One region of the Thermobacillus sp. genome, then DNA from elsewhere that is predicted to be linked to it. Evidence: riboswitches for the same ligand, from Rfam matches in the RefSeq annotation. Region 1 holds a riboswitch; each other region holds the start of a gene.
The links. A riboswitch is a leader RNA that binds a small molecule or an ion and turns the genes downstream of it on or off. The one in region 1 is predicted to bind cyclic di-GMP.

Region 1 (7,107 bases):
GAGCAGCACCTGCCGGCTGGAAGCGTCGAGCAGCGGGTACGTGCCCGCCGCCTCCGTCCGGAGCACCCGGTCGACATGGCAGAGCCGCTCGAACATGCCGCTCCAGTCCAGGCGGTCCAGCCGCCGCAGCGATTGGATCGCGTGGCTCGCCGACACTTCGTACGACGCCTGCAGCCTGTGCTCGTGCGCGATGATCCGCTCCAGACTTTCCTGTTCCGGGTCGAGCCGGCAGACGAGCCATTCCCGCACGTCGCCCGCGTATTCGGCCATTTCGCCGAGCCGGTCGACGAGATGGACGATGGTCGGACCGGAGAGCGGCAGCGTCTCGCCGGCGCTGTCCAGCGCATCCCGGATGGCAGTCGCCGAGGGCGTTTTCTCCGCGAACGGTTCCAGAATGCGGTCGATTCGATCCCCCGCCTCACGGCGTTCTTTCAATGTGCGGACCAGGCCGGCCAGCCGCCGGATGACCGCGATGCGGACAAACAGCGGCATCATCGCGACCTCGCCGATCGTCAGGACGGCGATGTCCTGATACGCGTCCGCATACGCGGCGAGCAGATCGGCGTCGAACAGGCCGTCCGTATGCTCCAGATAATCTGCGCAGAGCGACAGTACGCGCAGCTCCCGGCTGCCGGACAGCGCGGGCAGGCGGCGCGTTTCGTCTCTGCGGATCATTTTGCGGATATGAAGGGTTTGTTCGGCGATGAAGTCCGCATGATCGAGCAGCCATTCTTCGGCCGGTCTCGTCCCGCTTTGTCCCTCCCGCTGAAGTCTGAGCGCGTATTCCCGAACTTCCGTAGCGTCGCGGTCGAATCCGCGGATCAAGGCGGATGATGCGCGCAGTCCGCCGCCGGACAACGTATGCGTCAAAGCCAGCTCCCGCGCCCTGCGCCGAAGCTGATCCTCGTTCAGAATCATGAGTCCTCCCGTAATCGATGTCGTAATTTCAGGTAAAGTCACGAAGTTAAATATTCCCACGACGAACGTTTTTTATGACCGGGAGGCGAAAGGGGGGACTTTGTGGCGGATGGTGAAGAACGTTTTCGGAAAGCGGAAAGGGCATGCCGTCGACAAAATAGGGACCGTCCATGCGGACAGTCCCGATTCGGTACGGCTGCTATGAACGTGGCGGTGCGTGGAGCAAAGCCGGGGCGCCTGTAGCGTGCATACCGCGCTACAGCGGCGCGCAGAGGCCCGCCGGGGCGCCTGCAGCGTGCATGCCACGCTACAGCCCTGCGCAAAGCCCCGCCGGCGGGACTGTAACGTGCATACCACGGTACAGCCTCGCCCCAAGCAGAGACGCTGCAGCGTGCATCCCACACTGCAGCGTCAGGCAGCGCCGCACCGGCGCATCGGTTATGTTTGATCTTGCAATTCCGCGGCATCCCTAATGCCGCATGATATGTGCGTCATCGGCATCGGCATCGCCGGCGCCGCGTTGTTTTCTGCCGGCCGGATCCCGCATCAGCCGGAGATATGGCAGCGCCTCCTCCGCCCGGAGCGGCGCGCTGAAATAATAGCCTTGCAGCTCGTCGCAATGCATCTTGCGCAGCAGCCGGTGCTCGGCTTCCGTCTCGACGCCTTCCGCGACGACGCGCAGATTCATGCTGTGGGCGAGCGCCATGATGGCCGATACGATCGACGCGTTCATGCTGTCGGTGTCGATGTGCCGGATGAACGTGCGGTCGATTTTCACGGCGTGGATCGGCAGATTTTTCAGCTGGGACAGCGACGAGTAGCCCGTGCCGAAATCGTCGATCGAAATGCGGATGCCGCGGTCCTTCAGCTGCTTCAGCATGTCGATGACGGTGTTCTTGTCCCGCTGAAGGAAGCTCTCCGTAATTTCGAGCTCAAGCCATTCCGGCCGCATGCCCGTCTCCTCGAGAATGTCTTCCACCTGTTCGACAAATTTCGGGTCCTCGAATTGCCGGGTCGAGACGTTGACCGCTACGACCGCCGGCGGATACCCGGCTTTGTGCCACTCCACGCACTGCCTGCAGGCCGTCCGCAACACCCAGTCGCCGATCGCCTGGATAACGCCCGTCTCTTCCGCGAGCGGAATGAACAGATCAGGCGGGACGTAACCCCGGCCCGGGCGGTACCAGCGGATCAGCGCCTCGAACCCGAACGTCTGTAGTCCGTCCGCATCCATTTTCGGCTGGTAGAACAGTTCGAACTGTCCGAGCTCCAGCGCCTTGTGCAGGCTGGTCTCCATTTCGAGCCGCTCGGACACCTGTTCCTTCATGGAGCTGAAATAAAACTCGTACCGCCGCCCGCCCGCTTCCTTCGCCGTGTACATCGCGGTATCCGCGTTCCGGACCAGCTCCTCCACCCGGACCGCGTCGTCGGGGTACAGGCTGATGCCGATGCTGGCGCCGACGTACAGCTCCTTGTCGCCCACGCGCACCGGTTCCGCGGCCGCTTCAAGAATGGCGTCGCCGAGCCGGCTCAGCGCATCGCGCGAATTGCCCGGCACCATGATGGCAAATTCGTCGCCGCCAAGCCGGCAGATGACCGCCTCGTCCCCGCACAGCTCGCGCAGGCGGCCCGCGATGATGCGCAGCATCTCGTCGCCCGAAGCGTGGCCGAGCGAGTCGTTCACCTGCTTGAACCGGTCGACGTCGAGCAGCATGAGGCCGACGCCGCGGCCCCTGTGTTCGTCCATCATCGCGCGCAGCCGCTCGTAGAAATAGAACCGGTTCGGCAGCGATGTGAGCGTATCGTGGTAGGACAGCCGCTCGAGCGCCGCTTCGGAGGCGCGGAGCCGGGCGGATTGCTCCCGCAGCGATTCCGTCAGCTGCTCGTTCGCGTCGTACTGGACCGCGAGATGGTCCGCGACCACCCGGCAATGCTCGGCGATCTCGGCCGCTTCCGCCGCGCCGCCGGCCGGCCAGCGAACCTCCGCGCCCTGCCGCAGCTTCAGGTGCAGGCCGTTCATGGCCGACGCCAGGCGCTCGAACGCGCCCGATATCCGGCCGGACAGCCAGAGCGCGCCGAGCGCCGCAGGCAGCACGGCCGCCGCCGCGGCGACCGCCGCCATCGCCGGAGCCGGCAGGATGTCGAACATGCCGGGCAGGCCGGCGGTCAGGATGATCAGCAGGGCGGGCGCGACGGCGGCAGACGCCGCCAGGTGCGCGATCATGCGCCGCAGCGGTACGCGGCAGGCCTCCTGCGATCCGCGGGCCTGGCGGGCGAACGGCCGATAATGATGCAGGAAATCGGCCAGCAGCGCGGACGCCGCGCCGGCGACGAGGCTGCCGGAAGCCGCCATCGCCGCACCGGCGGCCGTTCCACCGTCCGTAAGCGCCATGAGCAGCGCGGACGGCGCGGCAATGATCAGCTGGTAGCCCAGCTCCGCGGGCAGCAGATCGTCCCGGCCGCGCCTGAGCCATGCGGCGAGCAGCGCGATCTCGAGAACGGCAAGGAAGACGGTCCAGGGACGGTCTCCGAGCCAGAAACCGGCCGCCGCAGCCGCCAGCGCCGCAGCCGCGGCGAAGCGAAAGCCCGCCCGCCGCAAGAGAAGAAGCAGAAAACATCCGGCCCACCCGGAACCGGACACAAAAGCAGGCATCGCCGGCAAGATCATCAAGGCGACGGATGCCGCCGCCAGAATGACATCAATTCCCCCTTTCCAATCGAATGCTTTCCTCGCAAGCGTTCTATCCGACATGTTCCTCCCCCGTAGGCGGGGACGCAAACACCGGACCGCAAAAAACTGCCTCCAAGCTCATGAAGGCAGTCTGCGTCACAGATTGCACAAACTCCGGCAGCCCGGCTGTCATAGCATTCCGCCTTAGACCCGTGGCTTTGCGTCCCATATTTTCATATGGTTTGCCTTTATCAGCTTGGTGCACAGCTATTCGGTTGTCACTGCAAAGATTCGACATTTTCGCGCGTTTCCCTTCTTTAACCACCTTTCGCATGATTCTCCCTGCCCGGTTGGATACGCAGCATATGCGCCGATGTTCCTGCATCGCCCAGGCCGTAGCAGACAACCAGCAGTGTTTCGACATTTCGCGAAAATTCGCCATTTTCCAGCCAGGCGGCGAGATCAAACGGCAGCCGCTCGATCACGGCGTGTTTCTGCAGCAGCTTCTCGTCCGGCCCCGCCGCGGCGAACGAGGGGGATACGTCCTCCGGACGCTCGGCCAGACGGCGCAGCCAGGCGGCATGCTCCCGCTTGTCCATTTGAAACTCCCACCACACGGCGCGCGGCTTGTACTTGTGGTTCAGGAAATAGTCGTATTTCATGAGGCCCAGCGCAAGATCCGGCTCCAGTGCCGGAGGCCCGCATTCCTCGAGGAACGACCACAGCCGGGTGAACAGATCTTCGAGCTGATGGCCGATCCGCTGCCAGCCCCGCTCCTCCCAGTAGTCTCCGAACTGCTGGAAAAAATCAAACGGCGACTCGAACACCCGAAACGCAAGATACAGCAGCGTACGGTCCATCCGGTGCGCGTTCCAGTATTTCTCCAGCACGTCTTCGACGCGCTTGATCCGCACGATGTCGCCGAAGGAGAGCACATCGTTCGACAAAATCTCGTACGGCGCCCGATCCATGAAGACGTAGCCGTATTTCGCCGCATCCCGCCGGAGTCCGGTTCCGCGCAGCATTTTCAGAAAACCGAGCTGCAGCTCTTCGGGACGCAGGGCGAACACGTCGTTGAACGTCTTGCGGAACGTGCCATAGTCTTCATGCGGCAGTCCGGCGATCAGGTCGAGGTGCTGGGCGATTTTCCCGCTGTCGCGGATCGTCGTGACCGTGCGGCTCAGCTTGGCGAAGTTCTGCCGGCGCATGACCGCTTCGTTCGTCGGATCGTTCGTCGACTGCACGCCGATCTCGAAGCGGAAAATGCCGGGCGGCGCATGTTCCGCCAGAAATTCGAGCACTTCGGGCCGCATGATGTCGGCGGTGATCTCGAACTGAAAGACGCATCCGTTATGGTTGTCGATCAGGAAGCGGAACAGCTCGAGCGCATAGTCGCGGCGGATGTTGAACGTCCGGTCGACGAATTTGATCAGCCGGGCGCCCGATTCGATCAGATAGAGCAGGTCCGCCTTCGTCTGCTCGAGATCGTAGTATCGGACCCCCGTCTCGATGCTGGACAGGCAGAACTGGCAGCTGAACGGACAGCCGCGGCTCGTCTCGAAGTAGACGATCCGGTTTTTCAGATGCGGCCTGTCTTCCGGGAACCGGTGCGGCGAGGGCATCTTCGTGAGGTCCGCCTTCGGCCGCGGCGGGTTGATCCGGATTTCGCGCGTTCCGTCCGGCAGCGTCTTGCGGTATGCGGCGCCGAACACGTAATGGAACTTGCCTTCTCCCCGGATTTCGGTCAGCAAATGGTGAAACGTCTCCTCACCCTCGCCCATGACGATGAAATCGACCGCATCCAGCCGCTCCATCCAGTATTCCGTGTCGTAGCTGACCTCCGGGCCGCCGAGCACGATGCGGACATCGGGGAGCACCTTGCGCAGCATGTCGATGACCGTGATCGTCTCCTCGATGTTCCAGATGTAGCACGAGAAACCGACCACGTCCGGCTTCCTCCGGTACAGGTCGGCGGTAATGTGCATCGCCGGGTCCTTGATCGTGTACTCGGCGATTTCAATGTCGAATTCGCGCCCGCTGTACGCTTTCAGGCAGCGCAGGGCGAGCGAGGTGTGAATGTATTTCGCGTTGAGCGCGGCGAGCACGATTTTCATGGCATAACCTCGATGGACAAGGATCGGCCCGCCGCTCCCTTCGGATCGGAAGCGGCAGGCCGCCGTGTCGTGATTGATTTAGAAATTGTCGCTGATATGCAGTCTGTCCAGATATTGCAGATGCATGACTTCGTATTGGACGCGCCAGCGGCCGTCGCCGAGATTCGTCACGACGCCCGGCCCGAAGCCGCGCGGTTCGGCGTTGAAGACCTGCGAATAATAGACGATCAGTTCAAGATTGACATCCGGCAGCATGCGGCGCAGCTCGGCGGCGAGGTCGATCGCCCAGAGGCGCAGCTCTCCTGCCGAATCTTTGCCGTACAGCATGTAGAAGGACGGGCTGATGACCGCAGTCACGACCAGCCAGCCCTGCGCGTCGCGGGCGACGGTCCAGTCGGTGAACACGGCCGTCCCTTTCGACGTCTGGGCGCTGCCGAATTCCTTCGCGAGCAGGCCGCGGATTTCTTCGTTCGACGCGCCTTCCAGACTGTCCGGAAGCTTGCTCTCCGGGAACCGGATCTCGTTCTGCGCAGGCGGGTCCGCCTCCAGTTCCATGAGGAGCAGTTCGGCATACAGCGCCGGGACCGCGAAGTTGAGATCGGCCAGCGTATCCCGGATGACGGCCGTCGTAATGCCGACCAGTTCGCCGTATTCGTTGAACACGGCGCCGCCGGAACTGCCCCGGTCAACCGGCGCGTTGATCTGGTAGTAGCTGACGATTCCCTCGTCGATCATGTTGCTGATCAGGCCTTCGGATACGGTGTTCTGGTAGCCGAGCGGGCTGCCGATGGCCACGATCCGGTCGCCTTTGTCCACCGTGGACGAGTCCGCGAACGTTACCGGCGCAATGCCCAGCGGGCGCGAGGTCTGCACGATGGCCAGGTCCGCGTCTTCATCGGCGGCGGCCACCCCGAGAATGCCGACGATTGTGCCGTCGTTCAGGATGACGTTGCCGGAAGCGGCGCCGTCGATCACGTGGTAGTTCGTGAGCACCCAGCGGTCGCCGACGATGACGCCGCTTCCCTGGGCGTTGTCGGTGATGATCATGACGACCTTGTCGTCGTTCATGGCCACGATTTCCGCCGGAGTCAGCTTCCCGTACTTCTCCTTCATCTCCCGTTCGAGCGCTTCTCGGTATTCCGCGGTCTCGATGAAGATCGTGCGGGTTTCCGCATTCCATGCGGTCCGCGCGCCGAACGCGTCGCCGACGAGGCGCAGCGGCACCATCGTCGCGCCGTCAACGGTCCGTACGGGAACGTCCAGCATGACCGCGTTGCCGTTCACGACCGCTTGCCGCGAGCCGACCTGCAGCGCGACCATCATCGTGCCTTTCTTCGCGAAAACGGACTTTGTCGCCGGAACCCAGGTGACCTGGGCGCCGAGCGCGGAGAAGATTTGCCGCAT
Region 2 (7,107 bases), on a different contig from region 1:
GCGTCACGGCGGCCTGGCCGGTGCGGTCGGCCGTCACGTAGTCCAGATAGTCGGTGAAGCTCTTCATGTTCAGCGTCTGCAGGACGCGGCCGAGCCTTCCCAGCACGAGCATCTTCTTCTCCTTGCCCAGATGAAGGCCGAAACTCTGCTTGACATAAGCGGCCAGGCGCTCGAACTCCTTCTCCGTAATTCCGATCATGACATCGCCCCGCTCCGCAACGGAAAAGAGAGCCGGATGGCTCTCTCCCCGCTCATGACGAATATTTGCCGAACTCATGGTCGCTGAGCGCGATCTTCGTGTGACGAACCTTCGCGACCGGCTCCGGCATGGCGTCCTGCGAAACCGCCGCGGCTTGCCGGTCATTCACGGATTGCGGGTATCCGCCATGAACCCTGCGCAGCTTGAACCGTCTCACCTGGTCGTTCAGCAGGTTGGCTTGCGCGGACAGCTCCTCGCTCGTCGCGGCACCTTCCTCGAGGTTCGCCGAAGTCTGCTGCACGACCTGCGACACCTGCATGATGCCCTGATTGATCTGGTTGATGCCGATCGCCTGTTCGTTGGACGCCGTCGCGATGCTGTCGACCAGCGCGGCGACCTTGGACACGTCGTCGACGATCTGCTGCAGCGCGTTCGCGGTTTCCTGCGCGATCTTCGTACCGGTGTCCGCCTTCCGGATCGAGCCTTCGATGAGCTCGGTCGTCTCCTTCGCCGCGTTGGCGGAACGCGCCGCCAGATTGCGGACTTCCTCCGCCACGACGGCGAAGCCTTTGCCGTGCTGTCCGGCCCTGGCCGCCTCCACCGCGGCGTTGAGCGCGAGAATGTTCGTCTGGAACGCGATCTCGTCGATCACCTTGATGATCTTGGAGATGTTCTGGGATGCCAGGTTGATCTCGTCCATCGCGTTCAGCATTTCTTTCATCTGCGTGTTGCCGTTCAGCGCGTTCCGCTTGGCGGCTTCGGCCAGCTCGTTGGCCTGGTTCGACGAATCCGCGTTCTGCTGGGTCTGCGAGGAGATCTCCTCGATCGATGCCGTAAGCTGCTCCACGGAGCTGGCCTGCTCGGTCGCGCCCTGCGACAGCGAGACGGAGAGCTCGGAAATCTGTCTCGCGCCGGCGGCGACCTGGTCGGACGCGGTCTGGATGTTGCTCATGATCTCGTTGAGGTTGTCGCTCATTTTCCGGAACGCGTCCGCGAGCTGTCCGATCTCGTCCTTGCTCTCGATGTCGACGTTCACGTCCAGATCGCCGTCGGCGATCCGGTCGGCGGCTTCCACCAGCTTGCCCACAGGCTTGCTGATCATGCGCGAGACCACGACCCCGAACAGGATGGACACGATGAACAGGATGACGACGGTCACGATCATGGTCACTTTCGTGGTGTCGGTTTGGGCTGCAAGCGCTGCGGCCTGGTTTTTGCCGTTCGTCTTCCGTTGTTCGAACATGTCATTGATCGCGGAGTTGGTGGCGTTGGCGATTTCCTCACCTTCCGTCGTCATGAGGGCGATCGCCTGGTCGTTCTGGCCGGACAGCGACAATTCGATGACCCGGTTTCGCGTCGTTTTGTAGTTCTCGAACGACTGCAGCAGCGATTCGAACTGCCGCATCGTTTCTTCCTTGCGAATGGACGCCCGGAATTCCTCGAAATCGTGCTTGATCGCGGCGTCCAGCTCTTCGATTTCGGCGGCCAGCCGCTCCTTCGTCGCCCGGTCGTCGACCAGCAGGATGTTGGCCACTTTCACGCGGCCCGCATTGAAATCCATGCCGGCGGAGCCCAGATTGCCGAGCGAAATGCCGTAGTCCTCGTACATCGCCGCATATTCCGTGTCCACATTCTCCATGTTGTAGATGCCGAATACGCCGAGAACGCCCGCAATCAAAGCGACAATGACAAACGCCGAAATCAGTTTCGTCGCGATTCTCAGGTTGTTGAACCATTTCATGTTCCATCCGCTCCCGTATCCGTCAATTGTTGAGCAGTTGTTCCGTCTCTTCGTCGGTCAGCAATTTCTCGCAATCGAGCAGCAGCTTGACTTCGCCGGCCGCCTGGCCGATGCCCATGATGAACCGGTTGCCGCGACGGGTCAGATCCGGCGGAGCCGCGACCGCGGCGGCGGGGATGTTGACGACCTCGGCAACGCTGTCGACGATCAGGCCGATCGACAGGTCGTGAATGTCGACCACGATGATGCACGTCCGCTCCATGTATTCCCGGAAAGGCTTGTTGAATCGCACCCGCATGTCCATGACCGGAATGATCTTGCCGCGCAGATTGATGATGCCGCGCACGAATTCGGGCATGTCCGGAACGGGCGTAATCTTCTGCAAGCCGATGATCTCCGTGACATGGCGGATCTCGATCCCGTAGGCATCTCCGTCCACGACGAACGTCAGATACTTGTCCTTCTGCGAATCTTCTTCCTCAAGAACCGTCTGGCTCGCCACGGTGTCCGACATGTTCACTCTCTCCTTCATGCTTTAGGTTGAACAGCCCCTGGATGTCCAGAATGAGGCTGATGCTTCCGTCACCCAGCAGCGTACAGCCGGAAATGCCCCTCACCCGGTTCAGCTTCCGGATGTACGGGGGCAGCGCCTTGACGACCACCTGCTGCTGGCCGACCAGCTCATCGACGAACAGGCAGAGGCCGCGTCCGTCCTGCTCCACCATCATCAGCACGCCGTCCGGGATATTCGGCCTGCCGCCGGCGACGCGGAATAGCCTGTCCACGCGCAGAATCGGGTAGCATTCCCCACGGACCATGATCATCTCGTTGCCGTCGGGATCGGAGATGATGTCGCCGGCCTGCGCCTTGAACGACTCCCGGATCGCCGTCGTCGGGATCGTGTACAGCGCGTCGCCCACCCGGGCGTTCATGCCGTCGATGATCGCGAGCGTCAGCGGAATCTTGATCGTGAACACCGTGCCTTCGCCGGTCCGGCTGTCGACGGTGATCGTTCCGCCCACTTCGGCGATGTTCTGCTGAACCACATCCATGCCGACGCCCCGGCCGCTGTACTCCGTGATCTCCTCCTTGGTCGAGAAGCCCGGCAGGAAGATCAACTGGAAGATTTCCTTGTCGGACATGTCCTCTTCCGGCCTGTAGAGCAGTCCGGCCGCCTTCGCCTTCTGGAGAATCTTCTCCCGGTTCAGGCCGCGGCCGTCGTCCCGCACCAGAATCAGCACTTCGCCGCCGTTGTTCAGCGCCTCGAGCGTAATCACCCCCGTCTCCGGCTTGCCCGCCTCCGCGCGCTCTTCGGCGGTTTCCAGTCCGTGGTCGACCGCGTTCCGGACGAGGTGCATCAGCGGGTCCGTGATGTGCTCGATGATGTTCTTGTCCACTTCCGTCTCTTCGCCGACCAGCCGCAGCGTCACGTTCTTCCCGAGCTTGCGGCTCATGTCGCGGACGATGCGGTTCATGCGCTGGAACGTGGTGGCCAGCGGAACCATCCGGATCTCCATGACCTTGTCCTGGATTTCCTTCGTAATCTTCTGCAGATGTCTGGCCGCCTTCTGGAATTGCTCCAGATTCAGCCCGACGATCTCCGGATTCTGCGTGACCATCGCTTCCGCGATCACCAGCTCTCCGACCAGATCCATCAGCTCGTCCAGCTTGTCCACGCTCACATGGATCGTCGTGCCCTGATGCGCGGCGGCCGGATGGCGGACTTCCCGGTTCGGCTGGCGGGCGGTATTGCCGGTCTGCGGAGCGCCGCCATCGTCCCTGACCGCGGGTTCATCCGATGCCGGACGCGCTTCCGGTTGCTCCGCATCCGGCTCCCGCTCCCTTCCGTCCGGAAGAAGCGCCTCTTCCCGCTCCCCGTCCGCACCTTCCTCCGCGGGGATTTCCCGCAACTCCAGCTCCTTCAGGTAGCTGATGCTCGAGAGCTCGACATACAGCTCTTTGTAGTCCCGGTCCGTCGTCATGTGCAACCGGAAACCGTGATCCCGGATCACGGCGTCGGCTTCGGGATCGTTCAGCAGATTTTCCGGCACGTGATGAAAATCCGTCAGCCAATCCTTGATCTTGAAGAACGCCTGGTACGCCCGGATGTTCGCCATCTCGCAGTCGTCCGTGAAGTACAGCCTGGCCTCGTATTGACGCAGACCGCCGTATCCTTCCGCGCCGGCTTCCGCCCCGCCGTCCGTACCGCCAGACCCGCGGCTGAGCGTCTCCAGCAGCCAGTCCACCTTGCCGATCACGCTCGAGGCCTCCCCGTCGGCGGGCTCGCCGTTCCGGAGCTTGTGCAGCTCCACCTTGGTGAAATCCACCCCCTCCAGCATCAGGTCGGACAGTTCGGACCAGTCCGCCGGCCGGGAAGGGTTGTCCCGCAAATACGAGAAAAGATCTTCCAGTGCATGCGCAAGGGCGGCGATATTGTGGTACTGCATCATGGAAGAGGAACCCTTGATCGTATGCATGATGCGGAAAATTTCGTGGATCGCCTCTTCCGTGAACTCGCCGTCGTGCTCGCAAGCGAGAATCAATTCCTCGAGTTGGTCGACAAGCTGTGTGGCCTCCGTCAAATACGCTTCGAAAATCGGATCCCCGCGCTGGTCACTCATCCTACCTCTCCCCGTGTGCAGTGAATATCTGAACGCAAAAAAGCCCTCCAGACACGGACATGACTCAAGGGCTTCGCGCGAACACGCCAAAAAGCGTGCAACATGACTGTAAGCGAGCAACTTACGGCCTGACGGCCGGCAACCTGGCGATCATAGTTCAACGGACATTGAACCTTAGACCCATGGCTTTGCGTCACTGCCTTTCGACAGTTTTGCCCTTAATCATGCTATTCAATTATCCACCATGCGTAAATATTTACAATTTGAAGTGATAAACCCATATTCTGAATATTATTATTCTCTAAAACCTATTTTACTGACGATTATAAAAAATTACAAGTCAAATTAGTAAAAATTTCATGCCATAATTCATCTGTATTACAGCGTCGTTATAATGCTTTTGCACTATAATTACAATCCGCTTTCATGACCGTACCTTCCGTTATCCGTTCACGGGTCTTTGTTTCCGATGTTTGCTTCGGTCTGGTAAAACGCGCACAGCCCTTCGACGGCAAGGCGCCCGCATCCCGCGATGACAAGAAAAAAGAAGAACGCCGCCGGGGCGTTCTTCTTCCGCAGATTTTCATGTTTTTTCTAGGACACCTGCTCGAACTGGCTGTTGTACAGCTCCGCATAATGGCCGTTCTTCGCGAGCAGCTCCTCGTGCGTCCCGCTCTCGACGATGTCGCCGTCCTTCATGAACAGGATCAGGTCGGCGTTGCGGATGGTGGACAGCCGGTGGGCGATGACGAAGGAGGTGCGACCGGCCATCAATTTGTCCATCGCCTCCTGAATTTGGACTTCCGTGCGCGTGTCGACCGAACTGGTCGCTTCGTCGAGGATGAGCATCGGCGCATTCTCGACCATTGCGCGCGCGATCGTGATCAGCTGCTTCTGTCCCGCGGACAGATTCACCTTGTCGTCCAGCACGGTGTCGTAGCCGTTCGGCAGGCTGCGGATGAAGTGATGCAGTCCGACGGCCCGGCAGGCCCGCTCGACCTCTTCGTCGGTCACGCCCTGCTTGGCATAGACGATGTTCTCGCGGATCGTCCCCTCGAACAGCCACGTATCCTGCAGCACCATGCAGAACAGGCTGTGCACGTTCTCCCGCGTCAGATCCTTGATCGACACGCCGTCGATCAGGATGTCGCCGCTGTTCATCTCGTTGAAGCGCATGAGCAGGTTGACGAGCGTCGTCTTGCCCGCCCCGGTCGGTCCGACGATCGCGATCTTCTGGCCGGCCTTCGCGTGCGCGGAGAAATCCTTGATGACGATCTTGTCCGTACCCTCGTAACCGAAGCGCACATGGCGGAACTCGACGTCGCCACGGACGTTGTCAAGCCGGGCCGTCTTGCCGCTCTCGTCCGACATTTCCTCTTCCCCGAGGAACTCGAATACACGCTCGGCCGCTGCGGCAGCCGACTGCAGGCTCGTGCCGATCTGGGCGAACTGCTGCAGCGGGTTGGTGAAGAGCCGGATGTACACCATGAACGCGACGATCGTGCCGAAGCTCGTGTGGCCGTTCGTGGCGAGCAGCGCGCCGACGATGCAGACGACAACGTAGCCGAAGTTGCCGACGAAGCCCATGAGCGGCATCATCAGGCCGGACAGAAACTGTGATTTCCAGGCGCTCGTGTAGAGCTGCTCATTGATCTCGTTGAATTTCCGCCGCGCCTCCCGCTCGCCGTTGTAGGCTTTCACGACGGTGTGGCCGGCGAACATTTCCTCCACGTACCCGTTCACCCTGCCGGTATGCTGCTGCACGGCCGCGAAATGCTTCTGCGACACGCCCATGATGCGCGACATGAGGAAGAAGCCGATGAACGTGGACAGGATGGCCGAGAGCGCCATGATCCAGTTCGTGTAAAACATCATGACGAGCGCGCCGACGAAAGTGGTGATCGCGTTGATGAACGAGCCGATGCTGTTGTTCATCATCTGGCCGATCAGATCGACGTCGTTCGTGACGCGGCTGAGCACGTCGCCGGTGGAGTTCCGGTTGAAGTAAGACAGCGGCAGGCGGTTGATTTTGCGCGAGATGTCGCTCCGGAGCCGCCTTGACACGCGCTGCGTCACGGTCGCCATGATGAACCCCTGGATGTAGTTGAACAGCAGGGACAGCACGTACAGCACCGCGAGGAAGGTGCCCACCCGGGCAACCGCGTCGATGTCGATGCCGGTCATCATGCCGGCCGCGATGATGTCGGTGATCTCGCTCAGCTTGTCGGGGCCGATGATGTTGAATACGGCGCCGAAGAACCCGAGGACGAGCGCGACGATGATGCCCGGCAGATATTGGCCGATATAACCGAACAATTTGCGCACCGCGCCGCGGAAATCCTTCGGCTTGCCGCCCGGCATCATGCCGAACGGCCCGCCGTGCGGTCCTCCGGGCCTGCGCGGCCGCCGGTCGTTGTCGCCGATGTTGTATTCACGCCTGCCGCTCATGGGCCAATTCCTCCTTCGACAGCTGCGAATAGGCGATCTCCTGGTAGGTCGGGCAGTTCTCCATCAATTCGTCATGCGTACCGATGCCGACGACCCGT
Region 3 (7,107 bases), on a different contig from region 1:
GATGATTCTCCTCGCAGGCCACCTCGCAGGGCTCGCTGTCGAAAGAAGTGGTGAATACAATATTGCACAGATGCGCCTGACTGTCGAGCAGCGAGATGACATCGCCCAGGATGAACCGCACATCCTGAATCCGGAATTTCGTCGCCTGCGGTTTCGCCAGAATCAGAAATTCACTGACAATCAGATTGATCCGGTCGAGCTCTGACAGCATGATATCGATGTGCCGCTGATTCAGCTTGTTCGTCTGCTGCTGGAGCTGCAGGAATCCGCGCAGTGTCGTGAGCGGATTGCGGATCTCGTGGGCCACCCCCGCGGCAAGCTGGCCGACGGTATTCAGTTTCTCCGCGCGGCGCAGAAGCTCATCCATTTTGTTCCGATTCGTCATGTCGCGCGTAATGCTGGCGAACGCCTGGATGACGCCGTTCCTGTCGCGGATTGCCGAGGTGGTGACGCTGACTTCGAAGCAGGAGCCGTCTTTCCGGCGGCGGATCGTCTCGCGCGCCGGCAGCATCTGGCCGGCAAGCAGCGCTTCCCGGGCTTCGAGCTCCTCTTTCATGCCGCTCTCGGGAACGATCGGCAGACTGCGTCCGATCGCCTCTTCCTCGCTCCATCCGAACATCTGCTCGAACGCCGGATTGACGCGGATGAGCACACCGTTCACATCTTCAATATGGATCGCGTCCGTCGTATGGTGGATAATGGACTCGAGGTGTTCCTTCATCGACCGGTTTTCTTCAAACGCCTTCTTGAGCTTGGCCGTGTAGACGTCCAGGTTCTTCGCCATCGCATTGATCCGTTCGGCCAGCTGGCCGGTCTCGTCTTTGCGGTTCACGGCAAGCGGCGTATCGAATCGTCCGGATGCCACTTCATCCACCTTGCCCAGAATTTGGCGCAGCGGACGGATCAGCACATAAGCGAGCCCGTAATTGATGGCGACCGCTGCCGGGAGAAGGAGAACGGACAGGGAGATCTGATAATTTCGCGTCTCCCTGATCATGCCGTACATGGGCGACAGGTCCGCCGCGATGCGCACGGCAAGCCCCGATTCGGGAAATCCGAACGTGCCGGCAAGCAAGGTCTTTCCTCCGCTTCTGAGCGAGCGGTAAACCTCGCCGCTTCGCATGGCCTCGGCCAGATCGGCCGAATCCGTCCCGCTCGCATGGATGTCGTAGCTGCCGTACAGCAGACGTCCGGTGAGTTCCTGCGATGCAGCGTTCCCCGCTTCCCGCGCGGATGAGGAGCCGGCCCCCCCTTCTTCCGCCGGACGGAATACCGCGATTTCCATGATGTTGCGGTGCAGGGACTGATAATCCTGAATGAGTGCGGTCGGATCCAGGCCGGACGAGTTTTTATCCGGCCCGTCTGCCGATCGCGTTACCCGGGCGGCATGCTCCGTGACGCTTGCGGCGATGTTGTGCATCAGTTCTTGCACTTCGCGCTTCAGGTTGACCCGCATCGCATAATCGTTCACAATGACGGTGAGTGTCTGGAAAATGATCACGATGGTCGATAGGATCAAGGTCAACCTGATCTTGAATGACAACACGGGCACCTCCTTCCATACAGCCAAAACTTGTGGATAACATCGGTATCTCGATTTCCAGGATGTGGACAACTGTGGACAAATCTTTAGTTATCCACCGATTTATGCACAACGTGTTAACAACGAATATCTGTTCGCGGTATAGACAGTCAAAAGTGCAGGATCGAACAGCGGAGGAGGCAGATGAATGAGCTTTGCAGAGGACGATGTGCGCTTCATGCGCGAAGCCATAGAGGAAGCGAAAAAAGCAAAGTCGTTGCGGGAAGTCCCGATCGGCGCAATTATTGTGAAAAACGGGGAGATCATCGGCAGAGGCCACAATCTGCGCGAGACGATGCGCGATCCGACCGCCCATGCCGAAATACTGGCCATCCGTCAGGCCAGCGAGCATCTGAATGCCTGGCGGCTGCTCGATTGCACGCTGTATGTCACGCTGGAACCATGCCCAATGTGCGCCGGCGCCATCCTGCAGTCCCGGATCGCTCGCGTCGTCTACGGAACGGACGATCCGAAAGCAGGCTGCGCAGGCACGCTGATGAATTTGTTGCAGGACAGGCGATTCAATCATCGTACCGAGGTCATATCCGATGTGCTGCGCAGCGAATGCTCCGAATTGCTCACCAGCTTCTTCCGGGCGCTGCGCAATCGTTCATAAGCGTGGGGCTTTTTTGTCGGGAATGGTCAACTCGTCCCGTTGCAGCTGCTGCAGTGCGACGATGAGCCTGTCCGCCTCTTCGCTCAGGGCGAGGACTTCCGGGTCGGTTAGACTTCCTCTTGCTTCCGCAAGTGCGTGCAGACGAAAGCGAAGCGTTTGCAGCTGTCCCAGCAAGCGATCTTTCTTCATCTGCCTCAGTCTCCCCCGATAGAAGTTATGGATTGTGCTTCCATTATACACTTCTTGATCCACAGAATTTGTAAGTTTTTGTCGATTGGACTCCACTTTTTTCTGCCGCTTTTCGACACGAGCATAGTGCCAAGGCTGCATGACTTGCGGCTCCATCCTATGAAAATTGGCATTGCCATTTCAATACAATTTACAGTATAATGAACTTTGCAGATTCTTGAAATATGACTGACATCTATATCGGCATCGAATCAGCAAAGGGCAAACTTGTCGAAAGGCAAGGACGCAAAGCTAAGGGTCTACGGCTCCGCACGAGCTATGATCGCCTGGTTACCGGGATTCGGATGTACCTGTCGCTGCATGTAACGGTAGACCATCCCTGCTAATCGGGGATGGTTTTTTTGTCATACAGGAGTCCCATACAGAAAGGAGTTGTGGAAGGACCATGCCGTTATCCAACACTTCCCCGTCACCGAGAAATTCGTCGACCGGCTCGATGGGATACGACGTCTCGGTGCTGATGGACTCGAAAGCCGTCGTCGAAAAAAAAGGATTTGTATCGACTGGCACGCTGACCTATGTCGCCGGCGAGCTGCTGGAGATTGAATTCCCGCAATACGACCAGTTCATGCTCGGCGAAAAGGTAAAAGTCATGATTTACGCCAAAGGCGGCATCTACGTGTTCGAATCAACGGTGCTCGCGAAGGATCAGGGCGCGCTGGTCGTGCTGAATCCGCCCGAGAATCGCCGCAAATTCCAGGACAAGCGGCAGGATCCGCGGGTACCGGTCAATGAGCAGGCCCGGGTGCTCAGCCTGTATGAATATTCGCGCAAGGTGGAACGGAAGTTCCCGGATCCGCCGACCATCCTGCTGGACAACATCAGCATGTCCGGAATCGGCTTGCTGTTCAACATCGACCTTCCGTTGCAGACGCGGAACCAGCTTCACCTTGAATTGGATCTCGGCAACCGCTTTGAATGCAGGGCGGAGATCATTCATCTGCAGCGCACCAAGGAAGGCATCCGGTGCGGAACGCGCATTATCGAGCTGAAAGATGACCACGCGAATTGGTTGCGTTCCTACATCCTGAGATCCCAGATCGAGGCTTACTACCGCGAGAAGTCGGAGAAACTGCGCAAAGAGATGCTCGGCGAGGAAGGGGAGACTGAATTCGACATCCAGGCCGAACAGACGGAGCCGGTCAAAACGGATCGTGCGCCGCAGACCTACCTGTTCAACGATTCCAGATACGAAGGTTGATGCGGCAACGATTTTCAGGTCGCCGTCCCTTCCTTCGACAGTCGCAATGTGGTATAATACATCTTGCTGCGCGCCCGTAGCTCAGCTGGATAGAGCGACAGTTTCCTAAACTGTGCGTCGTGGGTTCGAGTCCCACCGTGGCGCGCCAGTTCCATAAATCATCTGAACCATAAGAATCCCCCCTCAGAATCGTTTCTGACGGGTGGTTTTTTTTTCTCAATTCCCTCTCCCTCGCACAATCCTCTAACTGTTTCCACTTTAATTTGTTCATCAACTTACTTTTTTCCTTGATTTGTATTTTTTATTTTACATGTTATGATTTGGTATAAAGGTACTGTTTGTTAATTTTTTGTTAAATCTTGTATCGCTAAATCAGCCAACTACACTTATGTTCTCGGAGGGATTAGCAAATGTGGTTTCTGGCTTTGTGGGCGCTGGGCTTGCTGTCGGGATTCACGCATCTTCTCATCACGGGCTTCGGCGACGCCAGCAACATCTCGCACATTCTGCTCTTGCACCAGTTCGTCGTGACGTTCGGCCTGGTGGGCATCATCGGGGTCATCGTGAATATTGCGCTTGCGGATGATACGGCCAGGAAGCTGGGATGGCCGGGCGGACCGTATCAAATCAAATACGGGTTCTCCCAGCTCGGCGTCGGCGTGATGGGCGTAATGGCCATCTGGTTTCACGGTTCTTTCTGGGTAGGCGTTCTGGTCACCATGTACATCTATGGTCTGAGCGGCCTGTGGTCGCATACGCAGGAGATGATCAAGAATCGCAAAGCGGACGCAGGCAACATCGCAAACATCGTGATGGACATCGTCTATCAGGCGTTCATCACCATTCTGTCCATCCAGGCCGGTGGCATCTGGACCAACGCATGAGTAGCCACGGTCTTCATATCGCCTTGAACCATAGAATCGAAGAGAGGAATGATCGGTTTGACCGTCCGGAAAGTCTCGATGACAGAAATGCAAAAAGGCATCTTTCTCGACTGCCAGATCGGCAATCCCGACGCCTATTACATTGCGGCGACAATCCGGATTCGAAACCTCGACGAAGCTTTGCTCGAACAGGCTCTTACGCTTTTGATCCACGAACAGGCAGCGCTGCGATGCTGCGTGGATTTCGTCGACGATCTGCCCGGCCTGGCCGTTCATCGGGAAGTCGAGGTTCCACTGGTCAAATATGACCTCGCTCCGGAGCAAGAAAATCGAGAAGCACGGGCCAGGAACATCATCGAGCAGGAGATGAGCAGGCCTTTCGATTTGTTTCGGCCGCCTCTGTTCCGCGCGGTGCTTGTCAGGCTGGACAAACAGACGCATCTGCTGATGATCTGCATCCACCATCTTGCGGCTGATGGGCTATCCCTAAATATCCTTGCCCGAAAATGGTTCGATTACTATGACGCCCTGGCAAGCGGCCGCTTGATTGCCTTGCGACAGGATGACGGATTCATTGAATTTATCCTGCAAGAGATCGAGAGATTGAACAACGGGAACTGTCACGAACATCGTCAGTACTGGGTCGACAAGATGCGCGGAGCTGAGCCGTTGGCTCTGCAGCCGGACTATCCGGCGTCCCAGTGGATGCAAGGTGTCGGCAGGGAAATGCGTTTTCCGGTTTCATCCAATCTCTTCAAACGCCTGCAGGAAAGGGCGGCCGAGCTTGAAACAACCGGCTTCATGTTCGTCATGGCTGCCTTCGCCCTGCTGCTGCATCAATATACCCGCCAGGAAGACATCGTCTATGCCTCGCCGTTTACATACCGTCCGGACATCTGTCTGGAAGAGACAATCGGTTGCTTCGAGTGGTTCACCCGATTGAAACGGGGGCTGCCGGAGGGTCGCAAATCATCTGTTTTCCTTATCTCGGAGGTTATGCGAATTCGTTCCTCAATCTGGCGGACAAATTGGACGACAGCTATGAGCTATGGGCTCTGAATCCGCCGGGGCACGGCTCCTGCCGGAAGCCTCCCGCTGAAGACATGACGGCCCTGTTGGATCTGATCATAGGCGAGCTAAAGAGCATTCTACGACCCGGAGGCATGCTGTTTGGCCACAGTATGGGCGGCATGGTGGCGTACTTTCTTGCGCAGCGATTGACGGAGTCTTGTCATCCGACACTTATACTGTCCGCCTGCACCACTCCGGCCGAGACCCGGCGGGTATCCCATTTGCCCGATGACAGACTCATTGAACATTTGGCGTCGTACGGCGGCATCCCGCAGGAATTGATGCATGAGAGAAGTTTGCTGCATTTTTTCCTGCCGGTGTTCCGGGCTGATTTCAAAGTGCTGGAATCCGCATCGTCCCTGAACCGGACTCCGCTTGCATGCCCCGCGTACTTGCTGTGGGGCGGCCAGGATCGCATCGTCCCGTTGTCCGCGATGCTTCGCTGGACGGATTATTTCTCCGGAGTAGTCCATCTTGTGCCGGTCAGAGACGGTGGTCACATGTTCATCTCCGACAATACGGAAGCGGTCGCCGACATTCTGGGACGCATCGGCCAAAAACAAAGAATAGACGGCTGAAAGGGGCTTTACATCTGCATGTTGCTGCATTTGCTTAAGCGGGACCTGAACAAGAAGAAAAGCGTCTCCGCCATTCTCTTCGTTTTCGTGTTTCTATCGGCGCTCCTGGCGGCCGCCGGAGCCAACATGATTCGGGAACTGGCCTTGTCCATGAGCGAACTGCTCGTGAAATCGGCCGTGCCGCACTATGTTCAGATGCACAGCGGAACGATCGACGAGCGCGAGATTGAACGCTGGGCGGCGGACACCGGACTTGTAGACATACACCAGACCGTCGAGATGGTCCCGTTGGAAGGCAGCCATATCTATTTCGGCGACCGCGGAACTCCCGAAAGCACCAGCGTCATGGACTTCTATTTCGTCCAGCAGAACGAGAAGTTCGATTTCCTGCTGAACCTCTCGAACGAGCGTGCGGAAGTGGCGGAAGGCGAGATCGCCGTTCCGCTCTTCTTCATGCGGCAGCGGAATCTGTCCGTCGGCGACCGGCTTCGCATCGTGCACCCGGACTTCGTCCGGGAATTCACGATCCGCGATTTCGTCCGTGATGCTCAGATGAACCCTTCCATCATCCATTCGAAGCGCTTCGTCGTCCACCCCGCGGACTATGAATTTCTGAAGCGGCACATCGGTAGCGTCGAATATCTGATCGAGTTTCGTCTGACAGATTCCGGGAAACTCGGGGAATTCAACAAGCTCTATCAGTCATCCAACTTGCCCAAGGTCGGCCCTTCCATCGACCTGAACATGTTCCGCTTGCTGAACGCACTGACGGATGGCGTGATCGCGGTCGTGACGATCTTCGTCAGTCTGCTCCTGATTCTCATCGCGATGCTTTGCGTCCGCTTCACCCTGCTGTCTACACTGGAAGAGGATTATCGCGAGATCGGCGTGCTGAAGGCTATCGGAGCCTCCCGGCGGAACATTCG
Region 4 (7,107 bases), on a different contig from region 1:
GGTTACCGTCAGGGAATCCATATCAAAGTTGGTTGCGAAACCCTCGATGACAGTTTCCGCCGTTTCATGGTCCATCCGCGTGCCAATAAAATGCATGGTGACGCCAAGCAATTGAACAAGCCGATCCGCGTCCCTCGCCTTTACGGCCTCAATGAATGTTTCGGCATCATCGATCGCGGCCAGTACATGCGGGGATTCTTCGGGGGCGGCGTCAGTTCCGCTATTGACGAGACCGGGATCAATGGGAACTTCCCTTTTGTCTACCCCGTTGCGATCGATGGCATCTTCAACAACAGGCTGTACCGGCTCATTCACCGGTTCGTTTGCCTGTGTGCAGCCGGACAGCACCAATAACAGGAGAAAAAGGGCCAATGCTAATCGCGTCATGCCGACCACCCGAGCGCGGGACATTTTTACTCCAATCATTACATTAGACTGTTTGCGGCTATAAAAAGTTTTTTCTAATCCGGGGAAAGTTTCTTTTCAAGCGAAATCGTGATGGAGAAGCCCGGGAGATGTGCCTGTGTGTCGGAGCTCAGATTGGATTGGCTTGTTTGCTGTAATTTTGAGCAAGGACCCATCCGTTGAAACCGTAGGAGACCAGAATCTCGATGTACTTGTATAGCTCCCGGTTGATCTTCTCCTTCAATTCCGTGATGTTGCTGAACATGACCGGCCAGCCGTGGTTCTTGCCTTGTTCAAGCAAATTCAGAATTTGCTCATTGGCAAAAAAGCGGTCCGACTCTTGCTCGAAGATCCCCAGCAGAATACTGCCCGGGAAATGGTGTCCGAACTGATGACAAAGCACGCCTTCGAAGACGATGTCCGTGTACTCAGCCCGATCCTCGCGTTCATCCAGCGTGTGAATGACGATCTTCCTGTTTCGCAGATCCACTTCCGATCGCCCACACGCCGCCCGTCGTCACGTTCAGGTTGTTGTTGACGCTCACGTTGTCGCGAACGTACAGATCCCCGCCCGTGATGTTCAGATTGCCGACCTGATTGTTGGAGACGATAGCGCCGACGACCATTTCGCCGGAGATGTTCATCTCCACATTCGTGTTGATATGCATCTGGCCTTCGACGACGACGCGCCGCGCGTTCATCTGCAGCGTGCCGTTGTTGTACGTCAGGTTGCCCGCATACAGCGTGTCGGAGACCGTCACATTCGAGTCATTGTTCAAATGCACAGGCCCGCCGACCCATACGCTGCCGTATTTGCCGCCGACCGCCGCGGCCGTCAGCTTCGTGCCCTGGTTGGCATTCAGCGCATGTTCCGCGATGAGCGTGCCGTAGATCGTCACCGCGTTCGCCTGATTGGTATTCATGCCTTGAACCAGCAGGACAAATGGCTTCGTCGGGCTGCCGAACGTCACGTCGCTGTCCAGGTTCAGATGCCCCGCCTGAATGATGACCGGATCGGCCTGGCTCCCCGCAATGGCGTTCTGAATGTCAGCGACATCGCAAGACTTGCACGAGATCGCGGACGCCTTATAGCCGGTAATGTCACTTTCCATACGGTCGATCAGCTTGTTCAAATAGTTGCCGATGACCGGCTGCATCCCTTCGACCTTCCGGTAGGCCGGAGCATGGGTAAGGTTGTGCATCGTGCCGGACAGCAGCACCTTGTCCGATTCCGGAATGTCGCGGCCGTTCTCCGGATCAATGCGCACCGGACCGCCCGTGCCCGGGTCCGGCTCTTCTTCGTCCTCCTCGCCTCGGACGACCGGCGCGGCTTTGCCCATATAGCCCATCCTCGAGCCCAGATGAACGAAACCTGTTCGGAATAGCTGGACTCCCGGCCATCCTTGACCGCCTTGGCGGAAATTTGCGCGATCTGTCCATCCGCACGGTCGTATTCGGTTCGGCGTTGCCGGATACCTTCACCATGCCCGATGCCGCCGGTTCGACCGTCAGCGCGCCCGGCGCCTTGGGCTGCCGGGAGCCCACGATTTCGAAGCTGGCCATCTGGCCGTAGTAGACGCCCGTGCCGTCATATTCCGCCGGCGACGCGCAGATCGTGTAGCGCTCCTCCGGCAGCGGCACGCCGTTGATCTTGCCGTCCCATCTTTCCGTGTGCTCGATGTCCGCGGTGATGCCGCCGACATAGGTCCAATGGCCGTTCGCATCGTCGTAGACGTAAATGCCCGCTTCTCCCGCACCGCGAGCCATTCCGGCTACGCGGCATAGCCGAGCACGAGCTCCGCGCTCCGGCCGAACGCGGCATCCGCGCTTACCTGCCAGGCCTCGTAGCCTTGCAGCTTCCGGCCTTTCTCATCCGTCAGGACGTATGACTCCAAATCCACCTTTTCCAGGCTCACGTCGGTATCCTCGGCGAACGTGCCCTCGGCAATCCGCAGCCGGGCTTGTCCGTCTTCGGATGCCAGCTCGCCGCCCGCCGGGCCGATCCGCTTCTTGCTTCCGGCCGAACCATCGCCGGATGCCGGCGGGATCACGACGCCGGGCACCCCGCCGCCCTGCGGTCCGGTCAGCTCGATGAAGGAGACGGAGCCGTCCGCCGCACTCAACACCAGCTTGTCGCCGCTGAGACGTGATTTTTCGCCCATTTTGCCCGCCGCCGGTTTTTGCATGAATCAAAAAAACCCCGCGGAGTCGAATCACTCGCACGAGGTTTCGATTTATAACTGCTTTTATACCGCCCCGCCCCAGGACAAGATGGAGAACTCCAGGCGAACCTTGAATTTGGCGATCAAGGCTTGCAATTCGTTCGGCATTTCAAAATAAATCTGCCCCAGCTCGGACTGATAATACATCCGCAGACAGACATCGTACCCGCTGTCGGACAGATGATGGATATACCCGATGTTCGGTTCCAGCTCCTTGAGCAGTTGCATGAGCGAGCCGACGGGGTCGTTGCCGCGCATTTTCACCCGGTACATCCAGAAATCCTTGGACACTTTCTTGCCGCCGACCGACACCTTTCCGCCCTTTCTCAGGCATCTCGCCGGCTCCACATTCAAACTTCGCGTGATTTCATCGAAATCAAGCGTCTCTCCCCGGATGATCAAACTTGCGTCACCTGAAAAAAAGGCATGATCAACGGCATGTCCCATCCTTCATCACCACCATTTAGAGCAGCCCGGCTGTCATGGCGTGATCCGGACGTCATAGTCCCACGCTTTAGACCCGTGGCTTTGCGTCCCCGACTTTCGTACGGGTTTACCTCTTTTCTTTGCCTGGTTTTTCAGGTTGGAGTCCCGTCCGGGACCTGCCGATCTGAAGTTCCTCTCATTCGTTTTTATCGTCAATTTTTGCCACGCGATCAAGACCAATGTCCATATTCGCACCATTTTGAGCTTTTTTGACTATTCTGCAGACAAAAACAACCCGTGATCGAGACTTTTGGCCCATAAACAGAGCTTGCCGGCCACACCGCTAAGTTGCTTCAGCTGCTTCGTCCCACCCTTCCGTTACCAGTTCGACAAAGGCCTGAATGGTAATTTCATCAGAACAATCCTTGCGTGTAATCACATAGGTATCCAATGTTTGCGTAAACCGGTGCAAAGGGATGAGTTCTTCCTTTCTTATCTCCTCTTTGATCAAATCACCGCTGATGATGGAACGGGATATCCTGGAACAAATTGTGGAGATCGCACGATCGTGCGGAGCTTATGTACTTTGTGATGAAGTCTGTATGAACTTGCTCCAGGATGACGATTTGCTCTCCCTTGCAGGCCTTCGCCTCGGCTGGATTGCCGCTCCGCAGGAAGTCATCACGGAATGCATGAAGCACCGCGACTACACCACGATCAGTTGCGGGATATTGAACGAAATGCTGGCTGTCCATGCCCTGAAGAACTACGACAAGATCTTGAGAAGAAGCCGCAAAATTTTGCGGGACAACCTGGCCCTCCTGGATGAATGGGTGGAAAAGGAAGCCGCTTTTTCCTATGTCAAACCGCGTGCGGGAACGACAGCCTTGCTGAAATACGAATTCGAAGTGCCTTCTGTCAATTTCTGTACCGGTCTGCTGGCGAATACCGGCGCCTTTCTGACCCCTGGCGCGTGCTTCGATATGGAAGGGCATGTCCGCATCGGTTACGCTTGCAGTACCGAAGTGCTGCAGGCCGGACTTGAACAGATCTCCGGGTATGTGCGGAAAATGAAGTAAAGCGCCTGCCCGGACATTCGTCCGGGCAAGCGCCATTTGAAGGTTGCAGCATAATCTGACCGATTTACCACGTCACCCAGGGCTTCGATCCGGGCGCCGGATTCACGAGCATATCGCCGAACGGAACCGTGTACGCGAACAGGATCAACACAACGAGTACGCCCACCCATACGCCCCAGCGCTCGATCCACTTCGGCGTCGGTTCGGCTGCGTCAGCCGTCTCGCCGATCGGGAACTCGGCCGCGGTTTTCTCGTCGCCTTTCGGCGCGCGCATCAAGGCGATCATGTTGCAGAACATCAGGATGACGCCGATGAACAGGATCGTGCCGCCGATCGCCATCGCCACGTGATACGGCATCCAGAAGACCGCGTCCGGATGGTCGCCGTACGTCGTGTACGCCGTGCGGCGCGGCGAGCCGAACAGGCCGACCGTATGCATGGACCCCGACATGAAGAACATCCCGATCAGCCAGATGATCGTCTGGATGATGCCGAGCCGGTTCATCCGCGGCGTGAGCTGTTTGCCCAGCACGTGCGGAATGAGCCAGTAGGCGACGCCGAAGAACGTCAGGGCGACCGTCGTGGCGACCGTGAGGTGGAAGTGCCCCGTGACCCACAGCGTATTGTGCACCATCGCGTTCATCTGGTTGCTCGCGTTGATGATGCCGCCAGCGCCGGCCGGAATGAACACGAGCATGCCCATGAACGGCGCGAAGAAACGGACGTCACCCCACGGCAAAGTTTTCAGCCAGCCGAACAGCCCGCGCGCGCCCTTGGCCCGACCGGTCTGCTCGAACGTTGCAAACATTGCGAACGCGGTCATGAGAGACGGAATGACGACCATGAACGTCAGGACGACCTGAATGTACTTCCAGACCGGTGCGATGCCCGGTTCCATCAATTGATGGTGGAACCCGACCGGGATGGAGAACAGAATGAACAGGACGAACGACAGCCGCGCCATCGAATCGCTGAATATTTTGCCCCCGATGATCTTCGGTATGCAGATATACCAGCACATGTACGCCGGCATCAGCCAGAAGTAGACGAGCGGATGGCCGAAGTACCAGAACAGCGTCCGGCTGATCATGATGTTGATCTTCTCCACCCAGCCGAACGACCACGGAATGAACTGGAACAGCACCGTGATCGCGACGCCGATCGTGGCGATCTGCCAGACCAGCATCGTGGCGACGGCCATGAAGCCGAACAGCGGGCTGACGCTGCCCTTGTGCGTCCTGCGCCAGTACCGGTATTGCGCGAAAATGCCGTACCCGCTGATCCAGCTGCCCACGACGACGAACACCAGGGCGATGTAGAAGAACGGATTGGCTTTCAGCGGCGCGTAGAACGTGTAAAGCACCGTCGCTTCGTTCGCCAGAATCATGATCGTGCCGAGGATCGTGCCGACCGTCATCAGGACGTAGCCGGCCCAGCCCATCCGGCTCACGACGCCGAGCAGCTTGCCGCCCATCGTCTTGCTGACGCCAGCATACAGGAATCCGATGATGAAGAAGGTCGTGAAGATCAGCGCCATCAGGACGCCGTGCGCGGTAAGAATTTGATAGTAGCCGATCTCCGACGGCAGCTCGATCATGCCGCCGCGGACGAGCCCTTGCAGCACGCCCGCGACGCCGCCGAGCAGAAGCGCCGTGAAGGCCACCAGAAGGTGCGCCAGCACCAGCTTCGCATCTTTGCCGTCGAACGGCCGTTTATTGTCGGCGGCGGACGCTTGCATCACAGTAGCAGTCACGCTCGATCATCCTCTCCGTTTCGGTATTGTCGGTCTCATTTCACGATGATGGTCGTCGCCATGAATTCATGGCCCGCGCCGCAGTATTCGTTGCACAGCACCAGGTACTCGCCCGGCTTGTCAAACGTGTACGTGTAGTGGTTGACCTCACCCGGCACGGCCATCAGGTTGACCGTCGTGCCCGTAATCTGGAAACCGTGCACGACATCCGGGCTGGTCACCTGAAAATGCACCTTCGCCCCGAGCGGCACTTCCATCTTCGCCGGCTTGAAGCCGAACGCGTAAGCGATCATGTAGGCGTTGTACTCGTTCTCGCCGACCTGCTCGAGGCCGGGGTTGTTGAACGGGTATGTCTCGCTGACTTTCTCCGGATCGATCGTATGGTGGCCGGTCGGCGGCTGCATCCCCATGGCAAACGCGCCGACGCCGATCACGCCCAGGAAGACGAACAGCATCGCGACGCCGATGGCCAGCCAGATTTTCTCCAGACGATGAATATGCATGATGCTACCCCCTACCTGTTGATGAAAAGAATGAAAACCCCCAGCCACGACAGGGCTATGAAGCCGCCGAGCAGCATGACGGACGTAAACGTGCCTTTCAGCGTGTCCTTCTCTTTATCGCTTCGGTCCCGGGACATACGGTTCACCCTTTCCTCGTTTTTTACCGTAAGTGTAATGGCCCGCATACCCGTTCATTGTGAGATAAATCACAATAGCGTCGGCCATTTTCGTCGGTTTTGTTACAAATCGTCATAATATTCGGATAACAACAAAAGCGGACGCATTCCGTCGGAACGCATCCGCCTCTTGAAAAGATGATGCCTTGAATAATAGCCGTTATTCGACGATCAGCTTGCCGATCATGTCGTCATGGCCCGTGCCGCAGAAGAGGGAGCAGATGAACTCGAACTCGCCCGCTTTGTCGGCCGTGAACGTGATCGTCTCGCTGTCCTTGATCTTCTTGCCGTAACCTTTGATCTCGACTTCGTGCATGCCTTCTTCGTTGACCAGCTTGATCTCGACGGTGTCGCCCTTGTTCACGCGGATCTCCGTCGGTTCGAACGCCCAGTTCTTCGCTTTGATCTCGAACGATTTCGTCTCGCCCGTCGAAGCGGACTGCCCGGAACCGCTGTTGCCGGAGCCGCTGTTGCTGCCTGCGTTATCCGAATTGCCGCCGCAGGCCGAAATCATCATGGACACGCCCACGGCCAGACCCAACA

Region 2: it holds a riboswitch for cyclic di-GMP, as region 1 does, so the genes downstream of both, C6W55_RS07575 (chemotaxis protein CheA) here and C6W55_RS00715 (putative bifunctional diguanylate cyclase/phosphodiesterase) in region 1, are expected to answer to the same signal.
Region 3: it holds a riboswitch for cyclic di-GMP, as region 1 does, so the genes downstream of both, C6W55_RS11405 (PilZ domain-containing protein) here and C6W55_RS00715 (putative bifunctional diguanylate cyclase/phosphodiesterase) in region 1, are expected to answer to the same signal.
Region 4: it holds a riboswitch for cyclic di-GMP, as region 1 does, so the genes downstream of both, C6W55_RS10405 (DUF4279 domain-containing protein) here and C6W55_RS00715 (putative bifunctional diguanylate cyclase/phosphodiesterase) in region 1, are expected to answer to the same signal.

What each region holds. Positions count from the first base shown of each region.
Region 1 is NZ_QEWA01000015.1:5,219-12,325, reverse strand. Features, by position in the region: gene C6W55_RS00720 (GH36-type glycosyl hydrolase domain-containing protein) at 1-918, opposite strand, end outside; gene C6W55_RS00715 (putative bifunctional diguanylate cyclase/phosphodiesterase) at 1,388-3,670, opposite strand; cyclic di-GMP riboswitch class I at 3,763-3,846, opposite strand; gene C6W55_RS00710 (B12-binding domain-containing radical SAM protein) at 3,907-5,703, opposite strand; gene C6W55_RS00705 (stalk domain-containing protein) at 5,782-7,107, opposite strand, start outside.
Region 2 is NZ_QEWA01000034.1:93,371-100,477, forward strand. Features, by position in the region: gene C6W55_RS07560 (CheR family methyltransferase) at 1-199, opposite strand, end outside; gene C6W55_RS07565 (methyl-accepting chemotaxis protein) at 252-1,940, opposite strand; gene C6W55_RS07570 (chemotaxis protein CheW) at 1,963-2,454, opposite strand; gene C6W55_RS07575 (chemotaxis protein CheA) at 2,420-4,561, opposite strand; cyclic di-GMP riboswitch class I at 4,696-4,788, opposite strand; gene C6W55_RS07580 (ABC transporter ATP-binding protein) at 5,156-7,009, opposite strand; gene C6W55_RS07585 (ABC transporter ATP-binding protein) at 6,993-7,107, opposite strand, start outside.
Region 3 is NZ_QEWA01000040.1:75,446-82,552, forward strand. Features, by position in the region: gene C6W55_RS11390 (ATP-binding protein) at 1-1,546, opposite strand, end outside; gene tadA (tRNA adenosine(34) deaminase TadA) at 1,731-2,198, shown strand; gene C6W55_RS11400 (aspartyl-phosphate phosphatase Spo0E family protein) at 2,193-2,387, opposite strand; cyclic di-GMP riboswitch class I at 2,638-2,725, shown strand; gene C6W55_RS11405 (PilZ domain-containing protein) at 2,833-3,648, shown strand; tRNA gene C6W55_RS11410 (tRNA-Arg) at 3,719-3,796, shown strand; gene C6W55_RS11415 (DUF6790 family protein) at 4,059-4,532, shown strand; gene C6W55_RS11420 (condensation domain-containing protein) at 4,581-5,591, shown strand; gene C6W55_RS11425 (thioesterase II family protein) at 5,549-6,181, shown strand; gene C6W55_RS11430 (ABC transporter permease) at 6,200-7,107, shown strand, end outside.
Region 4 is NZ_QEWA01000038.1:117,251-124,357, reverse strand. Features, by position in the region: gene C6W55_RS10430 (hypothetical protein) at 1-387, opposite strand, end outside; gene C6W55_RS10425 (hypothetical protein) at 536-895, opposite strand; gene C6W55_RS10420 (hypothetical protein) at 852-1,745, opposite strand; gene C6W55_RS10415 (hypothetical protein) at 1,663-2,172, opposite strand; gene C6W55_RS10410 (hypothetical protein) at 2,178-2,567, opposite strand; gene C6W55_RS10405 (DUF4279 domain-containing protein) at 2,652-3,029, opposite strand; cyclic di-GMP riboswitch class I at 3,092-3,195, opposite strand; gene C6W55_RS10400 (aminotransferase class I/II-fold pyridoxal phosphate-dependent enzyme) at 3,530-4,132, shown strand; gene C6W55_RS10395 (b(o/a)3-type cytochrome-c oxidase subunit 1) at 4,197-5,870, opposite strand; gene C6W55_RS10390 (cytochrome c oxidase subunit II) at 5,921-6,388, opposite strand; gene C6W55_RS10385 (cupredoxin domain-containing protein) at 6,725-7,107, opposite strand, start outside.